3 regions of the Neobacillus sp. B4I6 genome follow, and region 3 is predicted to be linked to each of the others. Evidence: riboswitches for the same ligand, from Rfam matches in the RefSeq annotation. Region 3 holds a riboswitch; each other region holds the start of a gene.
What was found. A riboswitch is a leader RNA that binds a small molecule or an ion and turns the genes downstream of it on or off. The one in region 3 is predicted to bind S-adenosylmethionine.
Positions count from the first base shown of each region.

Region 1 (5,841 bases), 1.2 Mb from region 3:
CGATGGGAAATAAAGATAACTCCTACATTTTGCTTTTTTAAATCACGGACAATCCGGAATAGTTCCGTTGTTTCAGTGTGACTCAATGGCGCTGTCGGCTCGTCTAAAATAAGAAACTTACATTGATTTGATACAGCCCTAGCGATTAAAATCATTTGTTTTTCCGCTAACGTTAACTCACTTACAAGCTTCTTCGTCGGAAGCATAATGTTCATACTTGATAGTATTTCATCCGCTCTTTGATGAAGGTTTTTCCATTTCATCCATTGCTTTTTCCCCATGTTATGGACTGTATCGAGGAGCATAATATTTTCGGCGACGGTTAAATACGGAATGAGAGCCGTATCTACTTCTTGATAAACGATTTGTATTCCTGCGTCCTGTGCATTTTTCGGAGAACGAATCTTCAGGTTTTTCCCATCTAACCTTATTTCACCGGTATAGTGGTCATAAGCACCCGCGAGAACCTTCATTAACGTTGATTTCCCTGCCCCATTTGCCCCAATCAAAGCTTGGATTTCTCCCGTTTCCATCGAAAAGTCGACCTGATTCAATGCCTTCACACCAGGAAACTCTATTGAGATGTTTTTCATCTCCAATGTTGATCTCATCAAAATCATCCCCCGTAAGCAAACACTCTCTTCATCTATTGAAAAAGAGAGTGTCTAGTTGTATACCGACTATTCTTTATAATGCTTCTTTAACGTCTTTATCCACTCTTCCTCAAATGCAGTCGATTGACCCCAGCCTGGGATAATTTTTGCCAGATTAACCATGTTTACAGGCTCTTTTGCTTTGAGAAGATTTTCTTGTGAAACAAGTGAAGCATCTAAATCAAAGGTCTGTGGTGTTTCTTCACCTGCAAGCTTTTTCGCAAGTATTCTCATATCAACAGCACCGATAAGTTTCGGATCGACAGCTGCTGTGTATTTCCAAGCGCTGCCTTTTCTTTGAATTTCTTGCAGATCCGCATTGGAAACATCGATTCCATAAATCTTCACTTCTTCACGTCCCGCTTCTTTCAAAGCTCGTGCTGCACCGATTGCAAAAGCATCCCAAGTAGCAAATATGGCATCCAGTTTGCCTTTTGGATATTTATTTAACATGGCTGCAACTGCGTTTTGTGTTTGTACACTTGTATCTGCCGCAGCCACACCAAAGCGTTCCACTTCTTTAATTTGAGGATTTTTTGAAAGGACTTCTTGATAAACCTTATTACGTCTAACCATTGCAGGGAAACCGTCGACCCATAGGTAGGCAATATTTGCTTTACCCTTTGTATTCTTTACGAGTTGATCAAGGGCTAAAGTTGCTAAGGCTTCATCATCCTGTGAAGTAAGCGTTACTCCATCAACCTTCGCAATATTTGGATTGGAGTCAAATGTAACTACACTTTTTCCTTTTTCAACTATCTTTTTTACATCATTAACAGTCGCATCATCGTCACCATGAGAAATGATAAATCCATCATAATCCTGGTCTAATGCCTGATTAATAGCATCATGGAACTTAGCTGTATCACCATTTGCGGTAAACACGTCCACTTGAAAACCTAAGGCTTCTCCCTCTTCTTTTGCACCTGCTAAGAATTGGGCAGTATGATCATCACCGCCAATTTTACGGATAACCTTGATTTTTAACGGATCACCACTTGTAAACTTTTCAGATACACCTTCAAGTGAAACCTTTTTATGAGCGCTTGCTTGTTTTTTTTCTCCCTCAGAAGCACAGCCTGTGAGTAAGAGTGTTGCTGCTAACGCTGATACGAGTGTACTTTTAAAGATATTTCTTTTCATGATTAAAGCTCCCCCTTTTAGATTCTTATCAATACTCCATTACTCCGATTGGAAAGGTTTGTTTTTATATAAAAATAAAAAACCTCTCCAGAAAAGAGAGGTTTCATCACAAATTAAGGGACTACTCCTCTCTTATCTTTCAAAACAATAAATTGTTTTGCAGGATTTAGCACCAATTCCAAACGGAACGGTTGCTGGGCGTCATCGGGCCAGTCCCTCTGCCACTCTTGATAAGAGAACGTATTATTCATTTAAAGTAATAAATTAGATTTTAGTCTCCTATTAACAAGTTGTCAATAGTGTTTTGAATATTTCTAATAAAGGTATTATTCCCAATCCGCCAAAACCTTTGAATAGTAGTAAACGTAATTTCCTATTTTATATAAAAGGGATATCCCTTTAAAATTATCAGAAATTTCTGTATGATAATATTTAGTTAATCGAAATACATTTAGAAAGAAGTGTTATTAATAATGGATCAGGAAAGAAGTGCAAAGCGTAATTTAATGATCATGTGGTTTGCGAACTTCTTTGTAGCCGGAAGTATGACAATGGTTATGCCGTTTATTTCGTTGTACATTGAGACGTTTGGTGACTTTTCGGAAAAATATGTCCAGCATTGGTCAGGAATCACATTTGGGATTACATTTGTTTCTGCCTTCCTCTTCTCACCGATTTGGGGGGAGAATTGGCGACCGTTATGGGAGAAAAAAAATCCTTATCATTTCCGGATTAGGGATGGGCTTATCTATTTTTCTAATGGGCTATGTCCATTCTGTCTGGCAGTTACTGTTGCTGCGCTTTTTCATGGGTTTCTTTTCTGGCTTCATCCCGATGTCACAAGCTTTTATCTCTACGCAAACACCAAAGGGGATTGCGGGGCGCGTTCTTGGTACATTGCAAACAGGTAGTATTACAGGTTCTTTGTTAGGACCGATGCTGGGCGGTGTTTTAGCTGATTCTCTTGGCTATTCTACTACCTTTAAATGGACGTCCATTTCGATTTTTATCTCTGCATTGTTAGTGATTACCACAAAGGAATTCTTGATACCCGTGTCTAAAGGGGCAAAAACACATTACTCGAGCAAGGAAGTTTTTAAACACATTATTCGTAACCCTGTGTTATTAACAGTCCTGCTAATTTCAGCCCTTGTTCAGATTGCTCACTTTAGCATTCAACCAATTTTGTCCTTATTTGTTAGCGATCTGCATGGCACAACTAATGTTGCCTTTTATTCTGGGATTGCTTTTTCCGCTGCGGGACTGGGGAATTTATTGATGTCGAGGAATTGGGGAAAAATAGCTGATAAGTATGGGTATATTAAAATATTAGTTATTCTTCTTTTTCTAGCGGGGATTGTCTACTTGCCTGGAGCCGCAGTTTCTAGCTTTTGGCAACTCGTTATCATCCGCTTTGCCCTGGGTGTCACGATTGGCGGAATTATTCCTGTACGGATTGCCTATATCCGCCAAGAAGCACCGATTGCGATGCAAGGTGAAGTATTAGGCTATAATACCAGCTTGCGTTTCCTTGGGAATATTGTCGGCCCGATGCTGGGTGGATTTATATCTGGTTACTATGGCTTTTCTGCCGTTTTTATCAGCACAAGTTCATTATTAATTATTAGCGGATTTATTTTATTTGTTTCAATGCACCGTCATCCAAAGCTTGTAAAACACTCGATTTAATAACTTTAAGATTGGGCAAGGAATAAGTAGAAAAGCACTTTAAATTAAATGATTTAAAGTGCTTTTGCTTTATTACTTTATTCTGTTTTTTCGCTTAGTAAAGTCCATTTCTTGATAATAACTGTTCTTAACTAATATATTGGGTCCAAGGCATTTAACCGCCGGGCAATGACAGCTTAATTCTTTTGCCAAGGCTGACGACTGCCAGGTTTCATATGCATGTAACAGATTTGTAGTCTTGATATTTCCTAGGGATGGTGTATCACCGAAATCAGTAACAATAATATCTCCGTTAAAAATATTTACATTCAGTCGCGAACGTCCATCAGGGTCATTTCTGACGGTGACATTTTTACTTTTATACAAGCTTTGAAGGAGAGTTAAATCCTCCTGTTCACTGCTGCACGCATAAAATGGGAGCGTGCCAAACAGCATCCACACATTTTCATCTCTGACATCTAGTAAGTGATGGATCGCTTCTCTTATTTCATTAAGTGATAAGGTTTCGAGATTGCTAGCAAAATCACTTGGGTACATTGGGTGTATTTCATGTCGCTGACAAAGCATTTCATCAACAATTTGACGGTGAATTTTTTCTAAATACGGTAGTGTCCGCTTGTTTAACATCGTTTCAGCAGATACCATCACTCCTGCTTTTACCAGTTCACGGCTATTATCTATCATTCTTTTAAAATATTGTTCCCGTTGTTCATATTCCGGCTTCCGTTCCATTCTGGCAAAACCACCCTCGACAAAATCATCGACGGTCCCCCAGTTATGCGAGATATGTAAGACATCTAAAAAAGGGACGATTAATTCATAACGATCTAATTCAAGGGTTAAATTGGAATTAATCTGCGTCCGTACACCGCGCTCATGGGCATATTTTAAAATCGGTACAACATAATTTTTTACCGAGGATAAGGATAACATCGGTTCTCCACCGGTAATGCTAAGTGATCGAAGTGTCGGGATTTCTTCTAATCTTTGTATGAGCAAATCCAGAGGAAGCGCCTGCGGATCCTTTGTTTGGAGTGTATATCCTACTGCGCAATGCTCACAACGCATATTACAAAGGGTCGTCGTGGTGAATTCAATATTGGTTAATTGAGGCTTTCCATATTGCTCAATATCTAAATAGGCTTCCCATGGATCATATGAAGGGGTAATTTTTTTCAATTTTGACATAATGACTCCTTAAAATCAGTCTTCAAAAAACTTCTCTATTATAACTGAATTACGGATGTTATTGCTATTTTTAACCATTACAAAAGTTTATGTTTTAAAAAATACTATTATTCTATGCTTGTTTTATGAAAAATTTACCCACTAATACATAACCACAGCACTTTGGATAAAAAATAAAAGGATAATATTTAATTGCGAATGGTGGTTATGACTAACATGGAAATGCAGCCTTTAGGAGAAGCCGAGAAACTCGCCCTTAAAAAGCTGAAAATCTTTCGGCAAAGCATCCTTCGTTATATTTTACGGGCGGCGCTTGCCAGTATGTTTATTGGCTTCGGGGTCATTGTAGCATTTAAAACGGGGAATTTCTTTTATGTTAAGGATAACCCTTTTGCCTATCCGATAGCGGCACTTACCTTCGGGGCTGCCATCATTTTAATTGCCTATGGCGGTGGTGATTTGTTTACTGGAAATACGTTTTATTACACCTATGCCGCACTTCGCAAGAAAATGACCTGGATAGACGTCGTAAAACTATGGATTTGCAGTTACGCGGGTAACATACTTGGGGCGGCGGTTTTTGCCTTTATTATTTTTACAACGGGACTGTATGAAAGTTCCGAGGTTAACGGCTTTTTACTTCATGTAGTCGAGATTAAAATGCAGGTCCCAATAACCGAGCTATTTTTCCGAGCAATCCTATGTAATTGGCTCGTCTGTATGGCCTTTTTTCTTCCGATGGGGTTAAAAGGCGATGGACCGAAGATGTTTGCGATGATGCTGTTTGTCTTTTGTTTCTTTATTTCCGGATATGAACATAGTATCGCTAACATGTGTACGTTTGCCATTGCCTTAGTTTTAAACCATCCAGGGACGATTTCATGGGGTGGAGTGATTCACAATCTAGTGCCTGTAACGATTGGCAACCTGATTGGCGGCGCTGTTTTCATGGCGATGATGTACTATTATGCTAATAAGCCATTTTTAGATGAATATGATAAAGAACAGGGCAGCTAAGTTTACATGCTGCCCTGTTCTTTTATTAGGTGTCATATCGACAAATTCCCGGGGAAATATCAACAATATAAGAGGGCAATCGACAATAATTAAGAATATTCTAAAAATATTGATAATTTTAACATTTCTTTGATGTGTGCTATCTTTTTGC
Region 1 covers NZ_JBNPWB010000002.1:4,051,875-4,057,715, forward strand. The annotation lists gene QF028_RS22340 (sugar ABC transporter ATP-binding protein) at 1-611, opposite strand, end outside; gene QF028_RS22345 (sugar ABC transporter substrate-binding protein) at 681-1,796, opposite strand; SAM riboswitch class I at 1,926-2,033, opposite strand; partial or broken gene QF028_RS22350 (MFS transporter) at 2,270-3,485, shown strand; gene yfkAB (radical SAM/CxCxxxxC motif protein YfkAB) at 3,558-4,673, opposite strand; gene QF028_RS22360 (formate/nitrite transporter family protein) at 4,890-5,690, shown strand.
Region 1: linked by a shared signal. The riboswitch ahead of QF028_RS22345 (sugar ABC transporter substrate-binding protein) and the one ahead of mmuP (S-methylmethionine permease) in region 3 are both predicted to bind S-adenosylmethionine.

Region 2 (5,841 bases), 5.1 Mb from region 3:
ATCGACTTTTTCATTTCCCCTGCGTATTCTGTACCACCTATTAAAACAATTCTTTTTTCAAAAGAAATCATAATAAATGCTTCCGAGTTGGTACCATCGATAGCCGGATCTGCCTTGAAATTAGGTGCAGAAATAACGGTAAATCCAGCATCATGGGTAAGTAGTTCAGCATCCGACGGGCGAATAAATAACTGGTGTACAAATAAATTTTGCCACGCTAATTCATTTACCACTTGGATGGATAAACGTGATTTTTTATCAGCACCCGCAAATCCTTTAAAAACAAAGATCTCATTTTTCTGTTGTAAATAATTAATGACCTTTTGATAAAGCTTTGTAAAAACCGGTTCTGAAATTGGTTGATTGGTCGTGCCCCATTCAATTTTGTCTTTAGTTGAATCTTCTAAAACAATGAATTTATCCTGTGGAGACCGGCCAGTATACTTTCCAGTAGCGACACTAATTGCTCCCGTAGAAGTTAATGCTCCTTCATGACGGGTTAAGACTTTCTCAACTAATTGAGGAACAGATAATTGCACATGAACATGACTTTCATTTAACAATTGATTTAATTCATTAGGAGTATCAACAGAATTCATTTAATGAGACCTTCCTTTATTTAGTTTTTAGATTGTTAATAATATAAAAAGTATAACACATTAGCTGAATTAATGTATCCTATTTAACTGGATTTATATATTATAAAACTTTAATTGAAGATATAAAAAAAATTTATAAAAGATACTAACATATTTCGTATATTTCCCATTTTGTTGAAAAACATTTCTTAAAAAATTCATTGACATTGTTGGGCAGTGTGATATTATTCTAATTTGAACGGATACTCTCTTATCCTGAGCTGGTGGAGGGACAGGCCCAATGAAACCCAGCAACCTGCAGTATGAAAAGATTGACCACTTAAAAGGTCCTTTTCAGGATGCGAAGGTGCTAATCTGACGCAAGGCTTTGACCTTGAACGATAAGAGCGAAAGGCCCGGAACAACCTTTCCTCTCTGGTAAGGTTTTTTGTTTTGTATAAGTCCTTTATGAAAAGAGTCTCTAATAAAAATCCTTTGTTTATTACATACTAAGGGAATGAGTACCGTATCAAATTCTCGATGTTTAAGGAAGTATTCCTGTAACCTTTCTAAAACCTCGATTATCTCATATTATAGGAGGAATTCAGATGTCAACAAAACGTCGTTTGTTCACTTCTGAATCAGTTACTGAGGGTCATCCTGATAAGATTTGTGACCAAATTTCTGATTCCATTTTAGATGCTATTTTAGCAAGGGATGCTAATGCCCGTGTTGCGGCTGAAACTTCAGTAACAACAGGACTAGTGCTAGTAGCAGGAGAAATCACCACATCTACCTACGTGGATATTCCAAAAATTGTTCGTGAAACGATTAAAAACATCGGCTACAATCGCGCGAAATTCGGTTTTGACTCAGAAACCTGTGCTGTTTTAACATCTATTGATGAACAGTCTCCAGATATCGCGATGGGTGTTGACCAAGCTTTGGAAGCGCGTGAAGGTCAAATGTCTGATGAACAAATCGAAGCAATTGGTGCAGGGGACCAAGGTTTAATGTTTGGTTTTGCTTGTAATGAAACAAAAGAGCTTATGCCTCTTCCTATTTCACTAGCGCACAAACTTGCTCGCCGTTTAACAGAAGTACGTAAAGATAAGGTTCTTGATTACTTACGTCCAGACGGAAAAACACAAGTAACGGTTGAATATGATGAGAACGATAAACCAGTACGCATTGATACGATTGTTATTTCCACTCAACACAATCCTGAAGTTGAGTTAGAGCAAATTCAACGTAACTTGAAGGAATATGTTATTAATCCGGTAGTTCCAAAAGAATTAATCGATGAAAAGACAAAATACTTTATTAATCCAACCGGCCGTTTCGTTATTGGCGGACCACAAGGGGATGCTGGCTTAACAGGCCGTAAAATCATTGTAGATACGTATGGTGGATATGCTCGCCATGGCGGTGGTGCATTCTCTGGTAAGGATCCTACAAAAGTGGACCGTTCAGCTGCCTACGCCGCACGTTATGTTGCCAAAAATATCGTTGCCGCTGGCCTTGCTGATAAGGTAGAAGTTCAACTTGCCTATGCAATTGGAGTTGCTAGACCCGTTTCGATTGCAGTTGATACGTTTGGGACAGGTAAAGTGAGCGAAGACGTGTTAGTTGATTTAGTAAGTGAAAACTTCGACCTTCGTCCTGCAGGTATCATTAATATGTTGGATCTTCGTCGCCCAATTTACCAACAAACAGCAGCTTATGGTCATTTTGGCCGTACAGATGTGGATCTTCCTTGGGAGCGCACAGATAAAGTAGAAACATTACGCCAACAAGCAAATCTATAAAACGTTATGGGGGTTACATTCTACATGTAGCTCCCGTTTTTATTTCTCCGTCTATTTACCTGTATAGTAATTCAATTAGTGAATAAAATGTAATGTTTAGGCAGGTCAAAAGAAGTAAAAAATGATGATAATTAATTTGCCTATTGTTCACAGTGCAATTTTAATAAAAAAAGTGGTAGTATTAGAGAGTATGTTTTTCTGTCTAGCACTAGCGCAAGGCGTTTGCGCTTTGGAGCAATACGTCCTTTTAAAGGATATTTAGAATGAGGTGAAGTACATAATGTGTGGTTTTATCGGTTGTGTACACGACAAAACACAAAACTATAGTGATGAGCAAAAACAACAATTTAAAAATATGAACGATATTATAACTCATCGCGGGCCGGATGATGATGGTTTTTATTATGATGATCATATCCAATTTGGGTTCCGCCGTTTAAGTATCATTGATATTGAGAGTGGTCATCAACCGCTTACGTATGAAAATGAACGCTATTGGATTATCTTTAATGGTGAAGTTTATAACTATGTAGAACTGCGCGAGGAACTATTGAGCGAAGGATTAACCTTTTCAACTAGCTCTGATACCGAGGTTATTATTGCACTCTACAGCCATTTGAAGGAAAAAGCCGTCGAAAAACTACGCGGAATGTTCTCCTTTGTCATCTGGGATAAACAAGAACAAACTCTTTATGGCGCGCGTGATCCGTTCGGGATTAAACCGTTTTTTTATTTTGAAGATGGTGAAAGAACATTTTTTGCCTCTGAGAAAAAGAGTATTCTATTGGGGCTCGAAAATGATGTTATTAACTATGATTCCTTGCAGCATTATTTGACCTACCAATTTGTTCCTGAACCAACCACCATGTCTGATGGTATTAAGAAATTAGAGCCAGGTCATTTTTTTACCAAAAAGATTGGCTCACCAATGGAAATCAAAAGATATTGGAAAGCACACTTTAAACCAGTTCACAAATCAGAGCCTGACTTTATCAAGGAAATTAAAGATGTCCTGTTCGATTCTGTAAAAATGCACATGCGCAGTGATGTTCCAGTAGGCTCATTCCTTTCTGGCGGGATTGATTCTTCGATTATTGCATCGATTGCAAAAGAATATCACCCTGCGATTAAAACCTTTTCGGTAGGTTTTGAGCATAATGGATTCAGTGAAATTGATGTCGCAAAAGAGACAGCTGAGAAGCTTGGTGTCGAAAATATCAGCTATGTGATTTCACCGCAGGAATATATGAATGAAATTCCAAAAATTATGTGGCATATGGATGATCCGCTGGCAGACCCTGCTTGTGTCCCGCTTTATTTTGTTGCCCGTGAAGCGAGAAAGCACGTAACCGTTGTTCTTTCAGGTGAAGGTGCAGATGAATTATTTGGCGGCTACAATATTTATCACGAGCCGCAATCCTTAGAGGTGTTTAATAAAATTCCGAGAGCAGGAAAAGTGCTTTTAAAAGGGATAGCGGGTATGATGCCTGAGGGAATGAGAGGAAAAAGCTTTATCGAACGCGGTGTAACTCCAATGGAAGAACGTTACATTGGTAATGCGAAAATGTTTACCGAAGAAGAAAAGCGCGAACTACTAAATGTCTATCGTGAGGGATTAGATTACACTGATATAACGAAGCCGCTTTACGCTGAATCGCTTGGTTATGATCCTGTTGACCGGATGCAGTATATTGATATCCATACATGGATGCGCGGCGATATTTTGCTGAAGGCCGATAAAATGACGATGGCTCATTCCTTAGAACTTCGTGTGCCATTCCTTGATAAAGCGGTCTTCGAAGTGGCATCAAAAATTCCGACCAGCCTGAAAACAGTGCATGGAACGACGAAGTATATCTTACGTAAAGCAGCCGAAGGTGTTGTACCTGCCCATGTACTTGATCGGAAGAAACTTGGGTTCCCTGTACCAATACGTCATTGGTTAAAGGATGAAATGAACGAATGGGCGAAGAAGATTATCCGCGAAAGCAATACGGATCATTTGATCAATAAATCATATGTGCTTCAATTGCTTGAAGACCATTGCCAAGGTAAAGCCGATAACAGCAGGAAGATTTGGACTGTGCTGATGTTCATGGTATGGCATCAAGTATATGTTGAAGATGTCTATTCCTTTCAACGTGATTACGCACTAGAAAAGGCCCTGCAAACATCGAAAAATTAATCGTAAAAGCACCCAAATTTCTTGGGTGCTTTTGCTTTTTTATTTTTGAAGTGACTTATAATATTGTCCCTTTTCTGCATATTCTGTAGAGATTCTTACCATATCTTTTATGTCTTCTGGTGTTAATTCTCTAATAACTTTTGCCGGTCTGCCAAATGCTAAGGTATTAGGGGGAATTTTTTTCCCTTGCGGAACCAGACTGCCGGCTCCAATAAAAGCACCCTCGCCGATTTCGGCATTATCAAGAATGATGGAACCCATTCCTATTAACGCTTTTTTTCGAATGATACAACTGTGTAGAATAACCTGATGACCAATCGTTACTTCATCTTCTAAAATTAGCGGGTTATTGGGGCTTTGGTGTAAGATAGAATTATCTTGTATATTTACTTTCTTACCAATAATGGTTGGGGCTACGTCCCCTCTGATAACGGTGTTAAACCAAACACTTGATTCATCGCCAATCTCAACATCACCGGTAATCGTCACATAGTCGGCAATATAAGCAGTATCAGCTATGCGGGGATACTTCCCTTTAAATGGATAAATCATTATTCTCGCTCCTTTTACATGATGATTCTATTTTATCGGAAGTATGAAGTGATTCACAAAAAATTTGTCTTTTTTATTAAAAAAGGACTAAAGATAGTTTGAAATTTTTCCAACAATAGGTAATTACTAATTCCAGGGGGGAAAACTATGTGGAAGTGGGAAGCAGAAGGAGAAGCGAAGGCTGTAATCGTGATCGTCCATGGCGCTATGGAACATCATCGCCGTTATGGCTGGCTGATTGAAATGTGGCGTTCGGCTGGATTCCATATCATTATGGCAGATCTTCCAGGGCAAGGGATGACAACAAGAGCAAACCGCGGCCATATTAATTCCTTCGATGAATATATTTTCGAGGTGAAAGATTGGATACAGACTGCTTATCGTTATGATTTACCAGTCTTTTTACTTGGTCACAGTATGGGCGGCTTGATCTCAATCCGTCTATTACAGGAAGAAAGATTGAATGTTGCTGGAGTCATTCTTTCTTCCCCATGTTTAGGGTTGGTTCATACCCCTTCAAAATTTTTAGATATTCTATCGCATGGTCTGAATGTGGTTTTCCCTTCACTACGGATGAATTCCGGATTGACAGTCCAAATGGCGACAAGAAACGAAGAAGTAAGGGAAGCCGATTCAAATGATACTCTCTATATTACCAAGGTATCGATCAGATGGTATCGGGAACTGGTAGGGGCGATAAAAGAGGCATTTCAAGACC
Region 2 covers NZ_JBNPWB010000002.1:180,373-186,213, forward strand. The annotation lists gene pckA (phosphoenolpyruvate carboxykinase (ATP)) at 1-599, opposite strand, end outside; SAM riboswitch class I at 847-986, shown strand; gene metK (methionine adenosyltransferase) at 1,187-2,386, shown strand; gene asnB (asparagine synthase (glutamine-hydrolyzing)) at 2,667-4,571, shown strand; gene QF028_RS02715 (gamma carbonic anhydrase) at 4,611-5,123, opposite strand; gene QF028_RS02720 (lysophospholipase) at 5,271-5,841, shown strand, end outside.
Region 2: linked by a shared signal. The riboswitch ahead of metK (methionine adenosyltransferase) and the one ahead of mmuP (S-methylmethionine permease) in region 3 are both predicted to bind S-adenosylmethionine.

Region 3 (5,841 bases):
GTAACGATTTTAGATGATTGTTTACAGGAAATCTCTCAATTTGATCCTACAACTGTAAGAAAAACGGAAGAAAATCTGCCTTTTTACATTGGATTTACTTCTGGTACGACAGGTAACCCAAAAGCTTTTGTTCGCTCTCAAGATTCGTGGGTGGCTAGCTTTGATTGCAATCGTTTTGATTTCGGATTAGATGAATCCGATCAAGTTCTTATTCCTGGTGCCTTAATTCATTCTCATTTTCTGTATGGAGCTATTAGCACCTTGTATTTAGGTGGAACCGTTTTTCTTTTAGAAAAGTTTTCTCCTATTGAAGGACTATCATGGATACATTCCTTTCCAATTACAACGATATATGTAGTTCCGACAATGGTAGAAGCATTCTTGAAAGAAGGAATCCAAGTCGATAAGTCTATAAAAATTATTTCATCTGGTGCAAAATGGTCGGATAGATCGAAATTAGAAATCCGTCATATGTTTCCTAACATGACCATGTACGAGTTTTATGGAGCTAGTGAATTGAGCTTCATTACTGTACTTTCTGATAGAGAAGGTATTCAGAAAGCAACATCTGTCGGAAAGCCTTGTTATGGTGTAGAGGTACAAATACGGCGTCCAGATCAGAAATTAGCAATGCCAACTGAGACCGGAAAAATATATGTAAGAAGCAAATTTGTGATAAATGGGTACTTTGATTATGAGGGAAGTACCATTCATTCAATTCATGATGAAGAGGGATGGGCCACGGTCCATGATATGGGCTATTTTGACGAGGATGGCTTTTTATATATTGTAGGCCGTGAACAAAGTATGATTTTATATGGGGGAATTAATATTTTTCCTGAAGAAATTGAAAAAGTGATTTCCTTGCATCCAGATGTCGAGGAAGTTGCTGTAATAGGCCTATCAGATTTGTATTGGGGTCAGGTTGTTGCTGCGGTGGTGAAAGGAAAGGGTAGCCAATTAGAGTTAAAAAGATTTTGTAAGACGCATTTATCTTCTTATAAAATTCCACGTAAGTGGTTTTTTCTATCTGAAATGCCATATACAACGAGTGGCAAGATAGCTCGTGCTGAGCTTATAAAACGATTGGAAAGCAAGGTGAGCAGTGATTAAAAGGGCAGTAATTGTCAAAGCGAAACGAACACCAATTGGAAAAACGGGTGGAATGTTACGAGACATTCTGCCACATGAGCTTGCAGCTCCACTCCTCCAACATTTAGCGAAGGGATTGGATGATAGGATAGATGACATCATTTTGGGAAATGTAGTTGGACCAGGTGGAAACGTAGCTCGAGTTGCTGCGTTAGAAGCAGGACTTCCTCTTTCAGTAACGGGAATCACCATTGACCGACAATGTAGTGCAGGGTTAGAAGCGATTCGAATGGCATGTTACTTTGTCCAAGGTGGAGCTGGCCTTTGTTATATTGCTGGTGGTGTAGAAAGTACGAGTACCTCCCCGTTTCCTTCTAGAGCAAGATTTTCTCCTGAAAAAATTGGCGATCCAGATATGGGCGTTGCAGCAGAATATGTGGCTGGAAAATATGCTATTTCAAAGGAAATGCAGGATGAATATGCGCTATTAAGTTATAAACGTAGCTGGGAAGCTTACGATAAAGGATATTTTAATCAAGAGATCATTCAAATTGGGGATCTCCACCAAGATGAAGAACTTTTTAAGAAAAGAAAGATGGAAGTACTTTTAAATAGGGCAAAGCCTATATTTAAAAAGAACGGGACGGTTACTGCAGCGAACAGTTGTGGGATACATGACGGGGCTTCAGCTGTACTTGTCATGGAAGAAAACATGGCATTGAATAATGGATTCCAGCCTATTTTACGATTTTTGGATAGTGAAGTCTCAGGTGTACTTCCGAATTATCCAGGAGAAGCCCCTATACCGGCTATTCAAGCCTTAATAAAAAGAAACCAGTTAACCATTGAGGACATTGACCTAATTGAAATAAACGAAGCTTTCGCCTCTAAGATTGTTGCCTGTACAAAAGAACTTTCCATTTCTTATGACAAGTTAAATGTCGGCGGAGGAGCTTTAACGCTAGGACATCCTTATGGAGCTTCAGGAAGTATTATGATCACGAGGCTTTTCTACGAAGTACAAAGACGAAAGGATATCAAATATGCACTGGCCGCGATTGGGAGTGGTGGAGGAGTTGGAGTAGCAGTCCTATTCGAGGTGGTAACATGAAAACTAAGGAAAATGAGTTTATTTTTAATAAAGAAGATGTGCAACAACTTGTTTAAAACTTTAAAAAACTCAGAAATATATTGACAATTATTTAATAGATTGATAAAGTTTAAAAAAATATTTCTTATCCAGAGAGGTGGAGGGACTGGCCCTATGAAACCTCAGCAGCAGGTCAATAAGACACTGTGCTAATTCCATCGGGTGTGAAGCCTTGAGAGATAAGAGCTACGTTATTATTTGTCAGTAACGCACTCATTTATCTGAGTGCGTTTTTTGTTTTTTCTGGATGTAGGAAAAAGGAGACTATGATGGAGAAGAAAAGCAAGCAAAAATTTCAAAGAAAAATGCAAACACGGCATTTAGTTATGCTATCGCTCGGCGGAGTGATTGGAACAGGATTATTCTTAAGTTCGGGTTACACGATTCAACAAGCTGGCCCGTTTGGGACCATTCTGTCCTATCTGATTGGTGCACTAGTGGTCTATCTCGTCATGCTATGTTTAGGAGAGCTTTCCGTACATATGCCTGAAACTGGTGCCTTTCACAGTTATGCGACTAAATATATTGGACCAGGGACTGGGTATACAGTTGCTTGGTTGTACTGGCTAACTTGGACTGTTGCTTTAGGTTCTGAATTTACGGCTGCAGGATTATTAATGCAGCGATGGTTTCCATCCATTAATGTCTGGATTTGGAGTTTGCTGTTTGCTATTTTGGTTTTTGTCTTAAATATACTGACGGTTAAGTTTTTCGCTGAATCTGAATTCTGGTTTGCGTCTATAAAGGTAATAGCGATTGTTCTGTTTATTATTGTAGGAGCAGCGGCAATGGTAGGTTATCTTCCTATGACTCATTCCCAATCAGCACCGTTCTTCTCTAATTTTACAAGTGCAGGTTTATTTCCTAATGGTGCTTTTGCGATTGTCATGACAATGCTTGCGGTTAACTTTGCCTTTTCAGGAACGGAATTAATAGGAATTGCAGCGGGGGAAACAGTAAACCCGGAAAAAACGATACCAAAGGCCATTCGTACTACATTGTGGAGATTGATTATCTTTTTTGTAGGAACGATTGTTGTATTATCTGCATTATTGCCTACTTCAGATGCAGGAGTATTAGAGAGCCCCTTTGTTGCCGTTCTTGAACAAATTGGCGTACCATATGCAGCGGATATTATGAACTTTGTCATATTAACAGCCATTCTATCTGCTGCAAACTCAGGTCTTTATGCCTCTTCAAGAATGCTTTGGTCACTAGCAGATAAGAATACGATATCACCCATTTTTGCAAAATTAACAAAACAAGGTGTTCCAATATATGCAGTCATTTTTAGCATGTTTGGCGGTGGTTTAGCTTTGTTCTCAAGTATTATTGCACCAGATACAGTGTATATCGTACTTGTATCCATTTCGGGCCTAGCTGTGGTGGTAGTTTGGATGAGTATTAGTGCTTCACAGTTTTTATTTCGCAGACAATATATTAAAGAAGGAAATTCCGTAAAGGACTTGGTTTATCGTACACCATTCTATCCTTTGGTACCAATCGCTTCCTTTATCCTTTGTCTTGCTTCATGTATTGGAATCGCATTTGACCCTACACAACGAATTGCCTTATATTGTGGCATTCCATTTATATTGTTTTGCTATGCAAGTTATTATTTAACCCAAAGATTAAAGAAAAGAGGAGTAGGCTATGTTCAACAAAATCAACCCTATTAAGGCTATTTTATCCGAACATTCCATTATGCTGCTGGACGGTGCGTTAGCCACAGAGCTTGAATCGCATGGGTGTAATTTGGACGATCCCCTCTGGTCTGCACGTGTATTACTAGAAAATCCAGAATTGATTTATCAGGTTCATTCTGACTATTTTCGTGCTGGAGCGGACTGTGCCATAACGTCAAGCTATCAAGCAACCATTGACGGTTTTTCCAAGCGTGGTATTCAAGAGAAAGAAGCTTTAGAACTAATTAAGAAAACGGTGTTACTTGCGAGAAAAGCAAGAGATGATTTTTGGCAGGAAAATTCACAAACCAATAGACCTAAGCCATTGGTTGCCGCATCCGTTGGCCCTTATGGGGCTTACCTAGCCGATGGTTCAGAGTATGTGGGAAACTACGGTGTTACAGATGAAACATTAATAGACTTTCATCGCACAAGAATGTCAGCGTTGATTGAAGCAGGTGCTGATCTATTAGCATTTGAAACGATTCCTTCCCTGCAGGAAGCGAAGGTATTAGCTTCATTGTTAAAGGAATTTCCAGATACATATGCCTGGCTATCCTTTTCTTTGAAAAATGAGAAAGCGATAAGTGACAGTACGCCGCTGGCAGAGTGTGCAAGAGTGTTTGGTGACAACGAACAAATTGTTGCCATTGGTCTCAACTGTGCACCAGTGACAATCGTGACGGAAGCTATAAACGAGTTGCGAACAAACACCACAAAACCGATTATTGTTTATCCGAACTCTGGTGAAACCTATAATCCAGAAACTAAAACATGGCATGGTCAAGAATTATGTAATGGGCTCGACTTTAAATCTGAAGAATGGTACCTTGCAGGGGCACGACTAATAGGAGGATGCTGCAGAACAGCACCTCGTCATATTGAAGAGATTTCAAAAAAGTGGCGAACTTCTTAATTATTTAGATCGTTACGGAGAACCGTATCATGCCTCATTATTCGTATGGTCAAATATTTATTGTTGAGTAAGAGCAAGGGGAACTTTACTTTCACACCCAGCGATAAATAACTGCTGAAATTTGAGCCTCTCGTTTGGGAATGAGAGGTTCTTTTATATATTTTAAAAAATTTTAAAAAAAGGATTATCTTCGTTTGAATTCTACCTTTTCGGAAATCATAAGATAAGGTTTCTGCTTATAAAAAATCGTTTTATCTAAGGTGAAATTCCAAACAAGGAGATCAAAAAATGAATGCGATTAATACGAATGATGCTTCTATAGAAAAAAAAGAAACAGTCATGAATAAAATTTTAGGAGCAATCAGTGGAAGTTTCGCGCCTATTTTAGGGGTACTTGCTGGATCCGGATTAATTTCAGCCTTATTATCTATTTTATCGACATTAGGATGGTTGTCTGCTAAAAGCGGAACCTATGCCATACTTTCTGCAGCTGGACATGCTGTTTTTTATTTCTTCCCAGTTTTTCTAGGGATTACATTAGCCTTAAAACTTGGAGCCAACGGCTATGTTGGTGGTGCGATCGGTGCAGCACTTTTGGAACCGCATTATACGGGTTTAGTTGAAGCAAATGCTCAAAACGTAGATTTCTTGGGGATTCCGGTTATATTAGCGAATTATTCTGCAACCGTTTTTCCAATATTAATGGCTGTTTCCATATATTCCGTATTAGATAAGTTTTTGAAAAAAGTAATTTATAAAGACTTACAAATGTTTCTAAATCCACTTATCTCATTAATGGTGATTGTTCCTTTAACCGTACTCGTATTTGGTCCTTTTGGTACATATGTGGGCGGGGCCTTAGCTGTGGTTATCAAATTTTTAAGTTCAAAAAGTGGAATGTTAACTGGAGCGGTGATGGGAGCTGCATGGTCATTCCTGACTATATTAGGCCTCCACTGGGCGATAATTCCAATATTTATTGCAAATCTTGCGACTGG
Region 3 covers NZ_JBNPWB010000002.1:5,272,517-5,278,357, forward strand. The annotation lists gene QF028_RS28290 (AMP-binding protein) at 1-1,113, shown strand, start outside; gene QF028_RS28295 (acetyl-CoA C-acyltransferase) at 1,109-2,203, shown strand; SAM riboswitch class I at 2,325-2,428, shown strand; gene mmuP (S-methylmethionine permease) at 2,512-3,921, shown strand; gene mmuM (homocysteine S-methyltransferase) at 3,896-4,843, shown strand; gene QF028_RS28310 (glucose PTS transporter subunit IIA) at 5,132-5,841, shown strand, end outside.